2 regions of the Pseudogracilibacillus sp. SO10305 genome follow, and region 2 is predicted to be linked to the other one. Evidence: a T-box and tRNA genes for the amino acid it is inferred to sense, from the RefSeq annotation. Region 2 holds a T-box; the other holds one or more tRNA genes.

Region 1 (7,570 bases), on a different contig from region 2:
TGCACTATGAATCCGGTAGAAATCCTTAATAGTAAGTAAATGATCGAAAAAATAATAAATATTAAACTTAACATTTTTAAAAACGGAAGTATTGTCCGTGAAATCAAAAGTATCACCAACTTTTTATTGTTATCATATTAACTATGTTGCACTATAAATGGCCAAACCGCAACAAAATATGGTAATTAGATGTATGACTAATAGATGTTTTATTTATGTATTTCATATTTTCCTTCCTAATAAGCGTAATACTGAATCTCAGTTTTATGATATTTGATAGAATACAAATGGATGGTATTTCCAAAGGGAGTAAAAATTTTGTATGATGTTTAAAAGAAAAACTTTTATGATGAGGAGTTTTAAAAATGAAATTTGTATATTTCAATAACACAAATAGAGTCGTTCATATACATCCTGCAACGATCATACATGGCTGTGATGTTTTGAATACGTCCATACAACCTCTAGAAGAACGTGTATTTAAATTACCTAACAATACATATCCATGGGTTAAAATGTGGGATAATGAAAATGGTTTAACGATATTGGTGAGTCCTAAAAAGGATGAATAGGAAAGAAATAACATACATAATATTTTAATTATTCACCACTTATAACATTTTTAATAAATTAGAGCATACTTACGAATCGATGCTATCTTTTTTTATATGTACATTATTATCCTAGTATGGTATAAATATGAATATTAACGAAAAATATAGGAGGTATTATATTGCGGAATTTTTTCAAAGTATTCACGATAGTGACACTTTCCTGCATTATTGTTATGGGGTGTAGCGAAAATGACAATGTTTCCGACAATGATGTGGCAAAAGCCGACGAAAACGAAACAACAAATGAAGCTACAAATCAAGAAGAGGAACAGGGTATTGAGGAAGAGGAAACAGATGCTCCTCAAAATTTAGAATTATATCCTAATACGATTGATGTTTACGAGGAATTAAATACAGCTTGGGATAATATTGAATCATTTTATGTTCCAAAAGAGCTTCCTTATCCTAAAGAAGAATTAACAGGGTCGACTACATTCTTCAGTTCACTAGACTTAGATGATATGTCTATACACTTTAGACATAAAGATTATGAAACAATTAGCATTCATTCTACAGACAACGAATATAAAATGAAAGATGATGATACTGAATTATTTGATACAGTAAATGATATCGAGTTTTATATAAATGATGATAAGTTGATGTATACATATGAAGATATGGATTATAGCATAAACATAGATGATTTTGAAGAAGACGAATTAGATGAAGTTTTAACCTCTATCTCAGATCTAGAGTTATTAGGTGAAAAACCTGTAACTTATGATTTCACGAAATATCCAATGCCGACAAAGTTACCTTTCGAAGACGGACAGGAAGTATCAATTGAAATTTTTACAGTTTTAAAACCGGAGGAATTCCGCGAAAAGGATAATAGTCATGAGTTCAAACTTACGTTTAAACAATCGTCAGATATAGAAGGTTCTTCAGATGCACCTTCTTTAGAATTTAAAGTGCGCGATGATGAACCACCATTTTTCATGAATGCTGATGAAGAACACGGAGAAATCGTGGAATACGAGGGCAAAGAATATCATGTTCGAGCTGTAAAAGATAATTACGTTGAAATTATGTGGCAGGAAGAAGAAGCAGAAATGTATTACGATGCAGAAGTTAAAATAGAAAATCCTGAGGAAAATATGGATTTTGTTTTAGGATTATTACATTCGTTCGAATAAACACAAAATATGTGCACCCTTTAAGTTAAATCAGGATCTAACTTAAAGGGGGTTTTTCATTAGCAAAAAGATTCCGAGTTCTAAAGAAAACTTTATTACTCTCTAGTTAATCTATATCATTCCGATTTGTATAATGATCGAAATCATCACCAAACTCTGTACCATAATTCGGTCTGTTCGATCTCATTTCATCATCGACAAAATCATCGTCCATGCCAATAAAGAATAAAGTTAGTGCGTATAAGCCACTTAACCCAACTAATGCATAAATAATTCTAGATAAGATTGCTCCTTGTCCACCAAAGATAGATGCAACTAAATCGAATTGAAACAAACCAATCAAGCCCCAATTAATAGCACCTATTATAACTAAAATTAAGGCTAATATTTGTGACCAATTCATAAGCCAAAACCTCCTTTTTTATATTCTTTACAAAAAAGGTTTTATTATACTCGAATAATATTCTCGTTATGAATCAATAAAATGTGTAGAGATAATGTCATTGATTATGTTATTTGTTGACAAAGCCGTATATATTGGCTATTATAATACATGTTCTTACATATTCGACTCCGTAGCTCAGCTGGGAGAGCGCTACCTTGACAGGGTAGAGGTCGTTGGTTCGAGCCCAATCGGAGTCATACAAGGGACCCCTTGATGCATATAGCATTGAGGGGTTTTTCGTTTCATATTATCTTTAAAACACATTACTTATCAAATATGTACCGAAAAGTAAAAATGTAATTCGTCAACAAATATTATAAGTTGTAGGATTTGTGAGAAAGTTTTGCTATTATTAACATAAATACAACTTATGAAGGATGGATAGTATGGGAAAGTATGCGATTGGAATAGACTTTGGTACTGGTTCGGGTCGAGTGATTGTAATGAATGTTCAAACGGGCGAAGTAGTTGCTACAGATGTAACGGAATATTGCCATGGCGTTATTACTGACAGATTACCGAATGGTGCCGCGATTACAAAGAGAGAAACAGCGCTTCAACATCCGCTTGACTATATAGAAGTATTGGAAACATCCATTCCAGCTAGTATACAAAAAGCGAATATCGAAAAAGAAGATATTATCGGAATAGGATTGGATTTTACATCGTGTACAATTTTACCAGTAAAAGAAGATTTTTCTCCATTATGTTTGGATGAAAAATGGGAGAGCGAGCCAAATGCTTGGTTAAAGTTGTGGAAACATCACGCTGCTCAAGAACAGGCGACAAAGATTAACGAATTGGCTAAGGTACGTGGGGAATCATGGTTACCAAGATACGGTGGAATTATTTCATCTGAATGGATGTTACCAAAAGTATTAGAAGTTTTGGAGAATTCACCTGAAGTATATGATGCGACAACTTTTTTCGTCGAAGCGGCAGATTGGTTAACCTTTCAAATGACTAATTCGTTTAAACGTAATAGTTGTGCAGCTGGATTTAAAGGAACCTGGCATGAAGAAGAGGGATATGTTAGCGAAGATTTTTTAGGAGCATTACATCCAAAACTTGCTTCGTTATATAAGACGAAACTGGGTGGCGAGGTGGCATCGGTTGGCGAGCTAGCTGGTCGACTAACGGAAGAGTTTGCGGAGAGAGTTGGTTTACAAGCAGGAATTCCAGTTGCGATGGGAATTATTGATGCACATGCAGGTGTACCTGGTGCGGGGGTTGCAACGCCAAATAAAATGGTGCTCGTTATGGGAACATCGACATGTCATATGTTACTAAGTAAAGAAGAAAAAAATGTACCTGGCATAAGTGGAGTGGTCAAAGATAGTATCATCCCTAATTATTATGCGTATGAAGCTGGTCAGGCTGCAGTAGGTGACATTTTTGCCTGGTTTGTAAAAGAAAATGTTCCAGCGTACATAGTGGAAGAAGCAAATACAAGAAATATTTCGGTGCATGAATTGTTAGAAGAAAAAGCTACTAAATTAGGACCAGGTGCAAACGGCCTATTAGCATTGGATTGGCATAATGGTTGTCGTACCCCTCTTGTGGATGCGAAATTATCCAGTGTGTTTATTGGGCAAACATTAGCGACGAAGCCAGAAGAAATGTATCGTGCATTAATTGAAGCAACCGCTTTTGGCACAAAATTAATAATTGAAACATTTCAAAAAGAAGGAATTTTAATTGAAGAGTTAATTGCATGTGGAGGTTTGCCACAACGCAATAAATTGTTAATGCAAATTTATGCGGATGTAACAGGAAAGCCGATTAGTGTATCTGCAAGTGATATTACACCTGCTATTGGTTCGGCAATGTATGGTGCAGTCGTTGCAGGCTCTAAAAATGGTGGATATGATTGCATAGAGGATGCTTGTGAAAAAATGGTTCCTCCAACACAAACGATATATACTCCGAATCAAGTTAATGTGACAAAATATGAAGAAATTTTTGCTTATTATAAGCAAATGGTTCACTTTTTTGGAGTAGAACAAAAGGAAATGATGGAATATTTAAAACAATTATAAAAGTAGACTTTAGTCTCACGATTTAAAATAAAATGTATTTGTTGTAAAATAAATACTATTTTTCTAGATTTTTCTAATACATTCTACTCTTTTTCTTATTTTACATATCTTGTAAAATATAACCACTACCTTTTACTAATTTATGGCAATAGGGAGTGGTTATTCTGAAGAAAAGAATTTTATTTTTATGTACAGCATTTATACTAGTTACTAGTTTTATATGGTTGGACAAGTCATATGCTGCAGAGAAAACATATGACATCGGGGTAGATGCAGTAGATGTGAGGGATGATGCGGCAGCTGATGCGAATGTCGTTGGTCAATTAAAAAAAGGTGATCAAGTGACAGTTTTTAAAGAAGCACATGGCTGGGCGCAAACGTATTATGATGGAGACATTGCTTGGGTTGCAGCACATTATTTAATACCAGCAGATAATTCAACAAAAAAGGTAGAAAAGAAGAAAAAGCAATCGAAGGCAAGTTCTTCTAACGGTAAAACAGTTCAGGTCACGGAAGATATTGTAAACATCCGGGCAAATGCAAGCACGCATGATGAAGTAGTTTATATTGCAGAAAAAGGAGAAAGTTTTCCGTTAATTGAAACGGTAAATGAATGGCATAAAATTAAGTTGCCAGATGGCTCGACTGCTTGGGTTGCTTCTTGGGTAACAACAAGTAAAGCAACAGGACAAGCTAAAAGTAGTTCGAATAGTAGTTCGAAAAAGAGTACTAAAAAGTCATCGTCCAAACAAACAACATCTGCTACACCAAATGTGTCATTAGATGGAAAAAATATTATGTTAGATGCAGGGCATGGAGGGAAAGATCCTGGTGCAATTGCAGCTGACGGAAAATATGAAAAAGATATGACATTAGCATTAACGAATAAAATTGCCGAGAAATTACGTGCACATGGTGCTACTGTTACGTTAGTACGTACTTCAGATAAGACGATGTCATTAAATGAGCGAATTGCTTTTAATAAAATGTATTGGACGGATGCATATATAAGCGTTCATTTTAATGCATTTACAAAGTCTGGAAGTCGAGGAATTAGTACGCATTATTATGCGAATAAAAAGGATGAACAATTAGCATATTCTATCCAACAAGCACTTGTACAACATACTGGTTTAAATGACCGTGGAGTGCAGAAAGATAACTATTTTGTCTTACGTGAAAATGCAGATGTATCTGTTTTAGTAGAATTAGGATTCATTAGTAATCCCGATGAATTAAGTGTTATTCAGTCTGACGCATATGATGAAAATGTATCAAATGCAGTATTAGAAGGTTTAGGAAATTATTTTTATTAAATAATTGTGGAAATTAAAAAGGCAATGTACCGAATGTTTCGGATGCATTGCCTTTTTTGTATGAATCGTAAATTAGTAAGAAAAGGAATTCAGTTTTATAATCAAATACTTTATTCATTGATCTTTTTTAAAAATGCGTCGATATCATTAATTGTTTTTTTAATTTGTTCGAAAAACACTTCAGGTGTTGTAAAATAGGCATGGACAAGTCCATCCTCCGTAATTTGTTCTACTTGTACACCTGCATGTTTTAATCTGTTGCCATAGCGAATTCCTTCATCACGAAGTACATCGTTTTCTGCAGTAATGATGAGCGCTGGTGGTAAATCTGTTAGATTATCATGAAACAATGGGGATGCCACTGGATTTAGAACATCATTTTTATCTGTTACATAATAATCTATACACCATTTCATTAGGTTTTTCGTCAATCCAAAACCTTCTTGAAATTGATCGTATGAATCAGATTCCATCGTTAAATCTGTTACAGGATAAATTAAAATTTGTGCATTAATTTTTGGTCCTTTATTTTCTCTAGTTGCAATAGCTGTAACTGTCGCTAAGTTCCCACCAGAACTATCTCCACAAACAGATATATTCGTTTGAATACCATTTAATTCTTTGGCGTTTTCATGTACCCACGTAAATGCAGCATATGCATCTTGTACTGGTACTGGAAAAGGGTACTCTGGTGCTAAACGATAATCGACAGAAATGACGATATGTTCTGTTTTTGCACAAATCATCTGGCAACTAATATGTGAAGTGTTTAAGTCGCCTGTAACCCAACCGCCACCATGATAATATATAATAATCGGAAAGGGTCCTTCGCCTTTCGGTGTATATATACGTAACGTTATTTCTCCTTTATCGACTTTAATCGTTTCATCCACGATGTTGCCAATAGGGTCGAGCTCGGCTTCAAAAGGTGCTCCTGCCGCCATTATTTCTCTAGCTTCTTCATAATTTTTTTGATGAAGTGTTCGTAATGGTACTGCGTTTTCGACAAATAGTTTAGCTTCCTTTGATAATCCACTCATATTCATACCCCTTTTCATCATAAGTTCATGCCTCTAAAGGTAATTCGACAATTTTAGTATAACATTATTAGAGCGTTTTTTATACATGGAATATGTAAGTTACATAAAATTTTACGTTATTTTATACGTTTTATAGAACTTTTTACGGGTATAAATAATTTAAATGATAGCGTTTGCATAATCTGTATATAAAATAATAAAGGGGGAATTATAAATTGGATAAGCAAATTCAACGAACGAGACGTAATACATTAGGTGATTTATTAACGAGAACAGTTGCGAGGTATCCGAAAAAGCGAGCATTTTTGTATAAAGATCGTGATATAACATATGAAGAATTAGATATGCTCGTAAATCAGACGGCAAATGGTCTATGGCATGATGGGGTGAAAAAAGGTGACAGATTAGCAGTTCTGTCGAAAAATAATTTGGATTTTGTTATCGTTACATTTGCTCTTGCTCGTATCGGCGCGGTAATGGTACCGATGAATTATATGTTAAAGGAAAAAGATATTGCATACATTTTAAAGGACGCTGAAGTGATTGGCATGTTTGCAGAAAGCGAATTTATTACGGTGTTAGACGATGCGAGTGAAGGATTAGAAATTCGGCATCGGTTTGTTATAGAATCGCTTGAGACCCCAGAATCAGACGTATGGATTTTGCTTGATGAATTACAAAAAAGTCAACCGATAGATCATGTGGAAGAGACAATTTTAGATGATGATTTAGCACATGTTTTATATACGAGTGGAACAGAATCGGATCCTAAAGGTGTCATGTTATCACATAAAAGTATTATTCATGAATATGTTAGTTGTGTTATTGATGGGTATATAGATGTCGATGATATTTTCGTGCATGCATTGCCATTTTATCATAGTGCTCAATTACATGTGTTTTTAGGACCGAGTATTTATATTGGGGCAACAGGGATTATTTTAGATGTAGCGAGTCCGGAAAAAATGATGGAGACG
Region 2 (7,570 bases):
GATTTTCGTGGAGACCCTTCTTCTGCATTACTAGAAGTGTTGGATCCAGAACAAAATCACAACTTTAGTGATCATTTTATTGAAGAGACGTATGATTTGTCGAACGTTTTATTCGTTGCAACAGCAAATTACGTCAATAATATTCCAGGACCATTGCTCGACCGTATGGAATTAATTAATATTTCGGGATATACAGAACAAGAGAAATTGCATATTGCAAAAGATCATTTAATTCCGAAACAATTAAAAGAAAATGGACTAACAAAAAATGATTTGCAAATTCGGGACAATGCTTTATTAAAATTGATTCGTGAATATACGAGAGAAGCTGGAGTACGTAATTTAGAACGTACTATTGCAACTCTTTGTCGTAAGGCTGCGAAAATTATTATTGCTGGAGAACAAAAACGAGTCATTGCAACAGAAAAACGATTAGTTGAATTACTAGGTAAACCAATTTATCGTTATGGATTAATGGAACAGGAAGACCAAGTTGGAACAGCGACAGGATTAGCATATACCTCGGTCGGTGGGGATACATTAGCAATTGAAGTTGCGCATTATCCAGGCAAAGGTGAGTTAATTTTAACGGGAAAATTAGGGGACGTTATGAAAGAATCGGCACAAGCAGCTTTCAGTTATATTCGCTCACGTGCCAATGCATTACAAATTGAACCTGATTTTCATAAAAAGTATGATATTCATGTGCACGTACCTGAAGGAGCAACACCAAAAGACGGTCCATCTGCGGGAATTACAATGGCTACTGCATTAATTTCAGCATTGACAAATCGTGCCGTTAAACGTGAAGTAGGGATGACAGGTGAAATTACATTACGCGGAAATGTTTTACCTATCGGTGGATTAAAGGAAAAGTCATTAAGCGCCCATCGTGCTGGGTTACGAACCATTATCATTCCAAAAGATAATGAACGTGATATAGAAGATATTCCGGAAAGTATTCGTAATGATTTAACGTTTATACCGGTGAAACATCTAGATGAAGTGCTTGATCATGCACTAGTGGAGGCGAAACAATGAAGGTAAATAGAGCTGATATTGTTATAAGCGCAGTTTCGAGTAAACAATATCCAAGTGATTCCATACCAGAAATTGCATTAGCCGGAAGATCAAATGTCGGTAAATCATCTTTTATAAATAAAATGATTAATCGAAAAAATCTCGTTCGTACATCATCAAAGCCTGGAAAAACTCGCACATTAAATTTTTATATTATTAATGATGCATTTCATTTTGTTGATGTTCCGGGATATGGCTATGCGAAAGTATCTAAAACGGAACAAGCAAAATGGGGACAAATGATGGAAGAGTATTTCCAAACACGAGAACAGTTGAAATTAGTTGTATTGATCGTCGATATTCGCCATAAACCGACAGAAGAAGACGTTCAAATGTATAATTTTGCTTCATATTTAGAACATCCTGTCCTAATTGTAGCAACGAAATTAGATAAAATTGCAAAAAATAAACGAGATCATCATATACGACAAGTTCGAAATGCGTTTATAACAGAGTATAATGACCAACCAAATGTGATGCCATTTTCAGCTGAAACGGGTGAGAATAAAGAAGAGATTTGGGCTGTGATGGAAAAGTTTTTGAAATAAATAAAAAGCTTGTGGCAATATTGATATGAAGCCACAAGCTTTTTTCTATCTTCATTTTATACAGTAGGTAGTAAGCGTGCTAATGGACCTTCATCATTTATTATTTCTTCTAATTCAAATATGGAGATTGGAAAGACTGGTATCCCTACATAATGTGGTGTAAAATCAAGAACTTGAAAAAATAGAATAAGGCATTTGTCAGTTATGTAAAAAGATTGTGTAGGTAAAATTTTTGTAAAAGAATCAATTGTTGGAATATTTCTATCTTTGATTTGTTTTTGAATCATCTTGGATAAAATTTCTACATAATTACTATTAGGCTGAAATAAATCACTTAAAGTATACGTTTTACCAGTTTTGGTATCAAAAGTTAACGCATCCATCATAGTCAGTCCGTTCGCTGCTTGTGGAGCGATACTATAATTGGATAAAGTAATACTTAATAAATGCCGTTCATTTAATTTTACTTCATATGTTCCAAGTGCTTCCGCAAAATCGGTTGCTTGTTGTTCGATAAATTGTTGCTCATATAAATCTTCTACTGCTTGAAAAATAACGTTATTTATCTTCCTTTTTACTTGATCCGGCAAATGAGTTACTTGTGGATAATATAATTTTGTGTTTGGTTCGGCTTCTACTACCATCGTTTGAATGAAAACAGGAAATTTGATTGATCCCATTCGGCACACTCCTTTTTTAATAACATATGCTCAAACAGTAGAAAGAGAACTTTTCAATAAACTTAAATAGAATAAATAAAGGATAAAATGTAGCCTTGTTTTTCCTTCTTCGAAACATGTCGACGTATATTATAAGATACCTCTCCTTCTTAATTTTGACATTTCCTTATATTAGACGATAATGTCTATTTTTATTTAACACTTTATGCTATTTACATTGTTCATAATGATACAAATACTTAACGATTTAAGCACTATTTCGGTAAGTTTTTATTGTCATATAATTTTACACTTAACATACATTATTAAAGACCGTTTCATGTGTGTGACATGAGACGGCCATAATAGACCGGACCCGACAAAGAGGGGAAGGCAACATCAGAAATAATCCTTCAGCGCCTAACAAATGCATGTGGGGGATTATTTCTCTTTACTTTGATTGGCAACGATAAAAGCAATCAATGCACCAAAAGAAATCATTAATGATAGTGCACTATCAATTGTCATTGGTACACACCTCCTTACCATATCGTTCATTAATTAGGTAAATGAACTGTGTTACCAAACCCCTCATGCGAAGCTAGTCTATGCATAACGAACCTCTCTCTATAATTGATCCAGAATGCATCTTTTTATATTTTATGTGAAAAATAATGGGAATATGAATAAGATCAATGGTTAAAACACTTTTTTCCAAAATTTGGAACACTGTAAAAAGAATGAAAAGAATTGGTCGCCAATAACCATCTGCTTTTTATTCAATTCATGAACACCCCTTCAAAGGCAAATGAGAAAGAATTGCAATTTTTCATGTTTGCAAATTTAAATAAATCCTTCCATTATCTGTATTAACCAAAATGATTTTTGGGAATTTCTTCTTAAAACATCCAAACAAAATATGATTACCCAAGGCTTTATAAAGCGACAGCCAAACTATGCGGAAGATGCTTTAACAGAAGAGGAAAATTATTCGTACAGGATATCTATGAATTCATCTCTTATTTAGAGGGTTTTTATTTTCTACAAGCGGACGTAGCATTTGCATTAGAAAAAAACGAATGGGATATGTATATGATATGGGGGCTTTATTTGGCATTACCGAATTCTTATATGAACAATCGACCGCTTTTCTATCACATCATCCGGCTGCATAGTATCAATTTGGGGAGACAATCATTCAAATAACGAATAAATAAGAACGAACAATAGAGAGTCGCTATCTTCCTTTCTATTGTTCGTTTTCCTATTTATTTTTTAAATTTTAATAAATACAAACCAATGGCAATTAACGCTACTGGCCAAAAGGTTTCTAAAAATTCTACGACGCCATAAATCCATGTAAACCAAGAAGGCAAACTAACAGAAAAAATCATGAAAAAGGCAATCGTTAATAAAATAACACCTGGAATAAAGCCTTTTTTCGTTCGCCAAAATCGAATCATATATGCAAGCCCAAAAATGAGCGCAAAAATAGACCAATGATCAAACCAAAAACGATAATTTTCAATACCGTGAAAATGTATGCCTAATCCAGTAAGAATGACTCCAATAAATATATCATCCTCATTTTTTATCGTAAATCCATGAATTAAATATGCAATTCCAACAATAAGTAAAAATGTTGGCCATGAATAGAAATTAGCAAATAATTGTAAATCTAGTTGACGAATTAAAAAATACGTTCCAAATCCTATTAATAAGTAGGCAACAAATGCGTGTTGCTTTTTCATCATTGAAACATTCCTTTCCTTCCAAACGGATCATTCATAAACTATATTTTACCACATACAATATAGAAAAGTCTTTTTAACAGGGGGAATGATTGTGATGGAGGAAAACGAAGTAATGTATATCCCAATAGAAGAATATATTCATGTTTCCAATGATATGAAAATTGATGAGATGATGCAAATATCTTTGGAGCCGAATATTATTATGCAAATGAAACATGACTTCATTTTATTAAAAGGTGATTTAATTTTACAAGGAAACTATCGTTTGCTAGAAAATGAAGAACCGTTTGATAGAAAAGAACCGCAAATGGAACAAGTACAATTATTAGGTGAAAATAAAGCAATGTTTTTGCATGCATTCCCGATTGAAATTGCGATTGAGAAATCAAAAATTAAAAATTTAGATGATGTTTCCATGCAAATGGAAATGTTTGATTATACAATAAAAAATCCTGTTACGATTCATCTAACAGCAAATGTTATGATAAATGGTATCGATCAAACGGCTTTACAAAAAAAGCAAGTGGAAGGGGAAAAAGAACCTGATGTTATTTCGACACAGCTTCATTCTGATGAAAGAAAAACAGATAAAGTAAACCAAAACAAAAAAGAGGAACAAGCAGAAGAAGCAGTATATGTAGATGGGGTGGATGACATATATAGAGAAGAAGAGGAAGAGGTAGAAACACCTGTCACTATCGGTTTTTCATCGAATGAACGGGAAATAGATAATATAGCTGAGGAAGAAGCGATTGCAGAAGAAGTGGTAGAAGAAGAAACAACAAAAAGTCCTGTCTCGTTATTTCATATGTTATTTTCTAATGATGATGAGACAGAACAATATGAACATGTGAGGATGTATATTACGCAAGAAAATGATTATTTAGATAAAATTGCGGAAAAATATGATTTGTCTGTTTATCAATTAATGAAAGATAATGATTTAACAGAAGATATTGTTGAAGCAGGACAAATTTTAAAAATAAAAACGAAGAAAAAGCCATCTTAAAGCCACTGTACATAAAAAAGAATGAACAAAATAATAAGTAATGTTAAAATAATTAAATCGAGCGTTGTTGTTATAAACAGTGTACGAATTAGCTGAAAAACGAGAATGGGCACGATTGCTTTTTCCAATATATTCACTATTTTACATAACCATGTTGGCAATTTATAACGATAAAATTTCCCCATATTGTTCACCTCTTGCCATACTATATGTATAATACGCAACAGATGGGACACAATTATTGTAAAAGTTGCAAAAATCATTGTAAAAGTTTAAAATAATAATAACTGTATAAGAGAAATGTAGTGCGAGGGAAGAGTATAAAACATGTTATATTGCCAGAGAAGAAAACAATTGCTGAGAGTTTTCTATATACATTTTTAGAAGGTCGCCCTTAAGACAGCTTTTCTGAAATAAAGTAAGAAAAGAACGGTTCGTACACGTTACGTACATTATGAGTGTACAAGGAAACTTGTAAACATAGGTGGTACCACGGAAATAATACTTTTCGTCCTATTTAGGATGGAAAGTTTTTTTATTGCAAACTTTAGGAGGCTATGAAAATGAGTGAAAACAATCATGTAAATCTTCCACCAAAATATGATCATTTAGCAATTGAACGTGATCGTTATAGTTTTTGGTTAGAAGGGAAATTTTTTGAGGCAACAGGAGATACGAATAAAACCCCATTCTCAATCGTTATTCCTCCGCCAAATGTTACTGGTAAATTACATTTAGGACATGCTTGGGATACGACGATGCAAGATACGATTTCGCGTATGAAACGAATGCAAGGGTATGATGTATTATGGTTACCTGGAATGGACCATGCCGGAATCGCAACACAGGCTGTAGTAGAAGCAAAATTAAAAGAGACAGAAGGGACATCACGTTATGATTTAGGTCGTGAGAAATTCGTTGATACGGTTTGGGACTGGAAAGAAGAGTATGCTGACCATATCCGTGAACAGTGGGGCAAATTAGGATTAGGCCTAGATTATACACGGGAACGTTTTACACTAGATGATGGCTTATCTGATGCAGTGCAAGAAGTGTTCGTTAAATTATACGAAAAAGGGTTAATTTACCGTGGAGAGTATATTATTAATTGGGACCCTGCAACGAAAACCGCATTATCTGATATTGAGGTTATTTATGAAGAAGTATATGGTAAATTTTATCATATGCGTTATCCGATTAAGGATAGTGAAGAAACAATTGAAATTGCAACAACACGACCTGAAACGATGTTAGGAGATACTGCTGTTGCCGTGCATCCTGAGGATGAACGTTACAAACATTTGATTGGAAAAAAAGTAGTCCTTCCAATTGTCGGACGAGAAATAGAAATTGTTGCGGATGATTATGTTGACATGGAATTTGGTTCTGGTGCTGTGAAAATTACACCAGCACATGACCCGAATGACTTTGAAATTGGAAATCGTCATAATTTAGAGCGAGTTCTCGTCATGAATGAAGATGGGACGATGAATGAAAACGCAGGTAAATATGAAGGATTAGATCGCTTTGAATGTAGGAAGCAAATAGTGAGTGATTTACAAGAAGCGGGCGTATTATTCGACATAGAAGACCACGTACACCAAGTAGGTCACTCTGAGCGTAGTGGTGCAGTTGTAGAACCTTACTTGTCAACACAATGGTTTGTAAATATGCAACCATTAGCCGATCGGGCTGTGGAATTACAAAATACGAATGAAAAGGTAAACTTTGTTCCAAATCGCTTTGAAGGAACTTATTTACATTGGTTAGAAAATATTCGTGATTGGTGTATTTCACGTCAATTATGGTGGGGACATCGAATTCCAGCATGGTATCATAAAGAAACAAAGGAAATATATGTAGGGAAAGAAGCACCAGCAGATATTGAAAATTGGGAGCAAGATACCGATGTGTTAGATACTTGGTTCTCAAGTGCTTTATGGCCGTTTTCAACAATGGGGTGGCCGGATGAAGATAGTGAAGATTTTAAACGTTACTTCCCGACAGATGTATTAGTAACTGGTTATGATATCATTTTCTTCTGGGTTGCTCGTATGATTTTTCAGGGGTTAGAATTTACGGATGAAAAACCGTTTAAAGATGTGTTAATTCACGGTTTAATTCGTGATGCAGAAGGACGTAAGATGAGTAAATCATTAGGAAATGGTGTAGACCCGATGGAAGTAATCGAAAAATACGGTGCAGATGCATTACGCTACTTCTTATTAACAGGATCTACTCCAGGACAAGACTTACGTTTCCATTGGGAGAAAGTTGAATCAACTTGGAATTTTGCTAATAAAATTTGGAATGCTTCTCGTTTCGCGTTAATGAATATGGATGGTTTAACATATAAGGAAATCGACTTAACTGGAGAATTGTCATTACCAGATAAGTGGATTTTAACGCGTCTAAACGAAACGATTGAGCATGTTACGATGAATACAGATAAATATGAGTTTGGGGAAGCTGGACGTTATTTATACAATTTCATTTGGGATGACTTCTGTGATTGGTATA

What was found. The T-box of region 2 lies ahead of SPD45_RS11330 (valine--tRNA ligase). A T-box ahead of a tRNA ligase gene usually reads a tRNA of that ligase, here a tRNA-Val.
Region 1: it has a tRNA-Val gene. The T-box ahead of SPD45_RS11330 (valine--tRNA ligase) is inferred to sense a tRNA for this amino acid. The anticodon was not compared.

Annotation. Positions count from the first base shown of each region.
Region 1 is NZ_JAXHDE010000002.1:236,211-243,780, reverse strand. It holds gene SPD45_RS03760 (hypothetical protein) at 366-572, shown strand; gene SPD45_RS03755 (hypothetical protein) at 734-1,753, shown strand; gene SPD45_RS03750 (DUF378 domain-containing protein) at 1,860-2,156, opposite strand; tRNA gene SPD45_RS03745 (tRNA-Val) at 2,323-2,395, shown strand; gene SPD45_RS03740 (ribulokinase) at 2,576-4,237, shown strand; gene SPD45_RS03735 (N-acetylmuramoyl-L-alanine amidase) at 4,462-5,553, shown strand; gene SPD45_RS03730 (alpha/beta hydrolase) at 5,664-6,593, opposite strand; gene SPD45_RS03725 (fatty acyl-CoA synthetase) at 6,809-7,570, shown strand, end outside.
Region 2 is NZ_JAXHDE010000014.1:57,819-65,388, reverse strand. It holds gene lon (endopeptidase La) at 1-1,041, shown strand, start outside; gene yihA (ribosome biogenesis GTP-binding protein YihA/YsxC) at 1,038-1,628, shown strand; gene SPD45_RS11350 (DUF3298 and DUF4163 domain-containing protein) at 1,685-2,308, opposite strand; gene SPD45_RS11345 (LiaI-LiaF-like domain-containing protein) at 3,556-4,038, opposite strand; gene SPD45_RS11340 (LysM peptidoglycan-binding domain-containing protein) at 4,136-5,050, shown strand; gene SPD45_RS11335 (hypothetical protein) at 5,047-5,235, opposite strand; T-box leader at 5,347-5,569, shown strand; gene SPD45_RS11330 (valine--tRNA ligase) at 5,614-7,570, shown strand, end outside.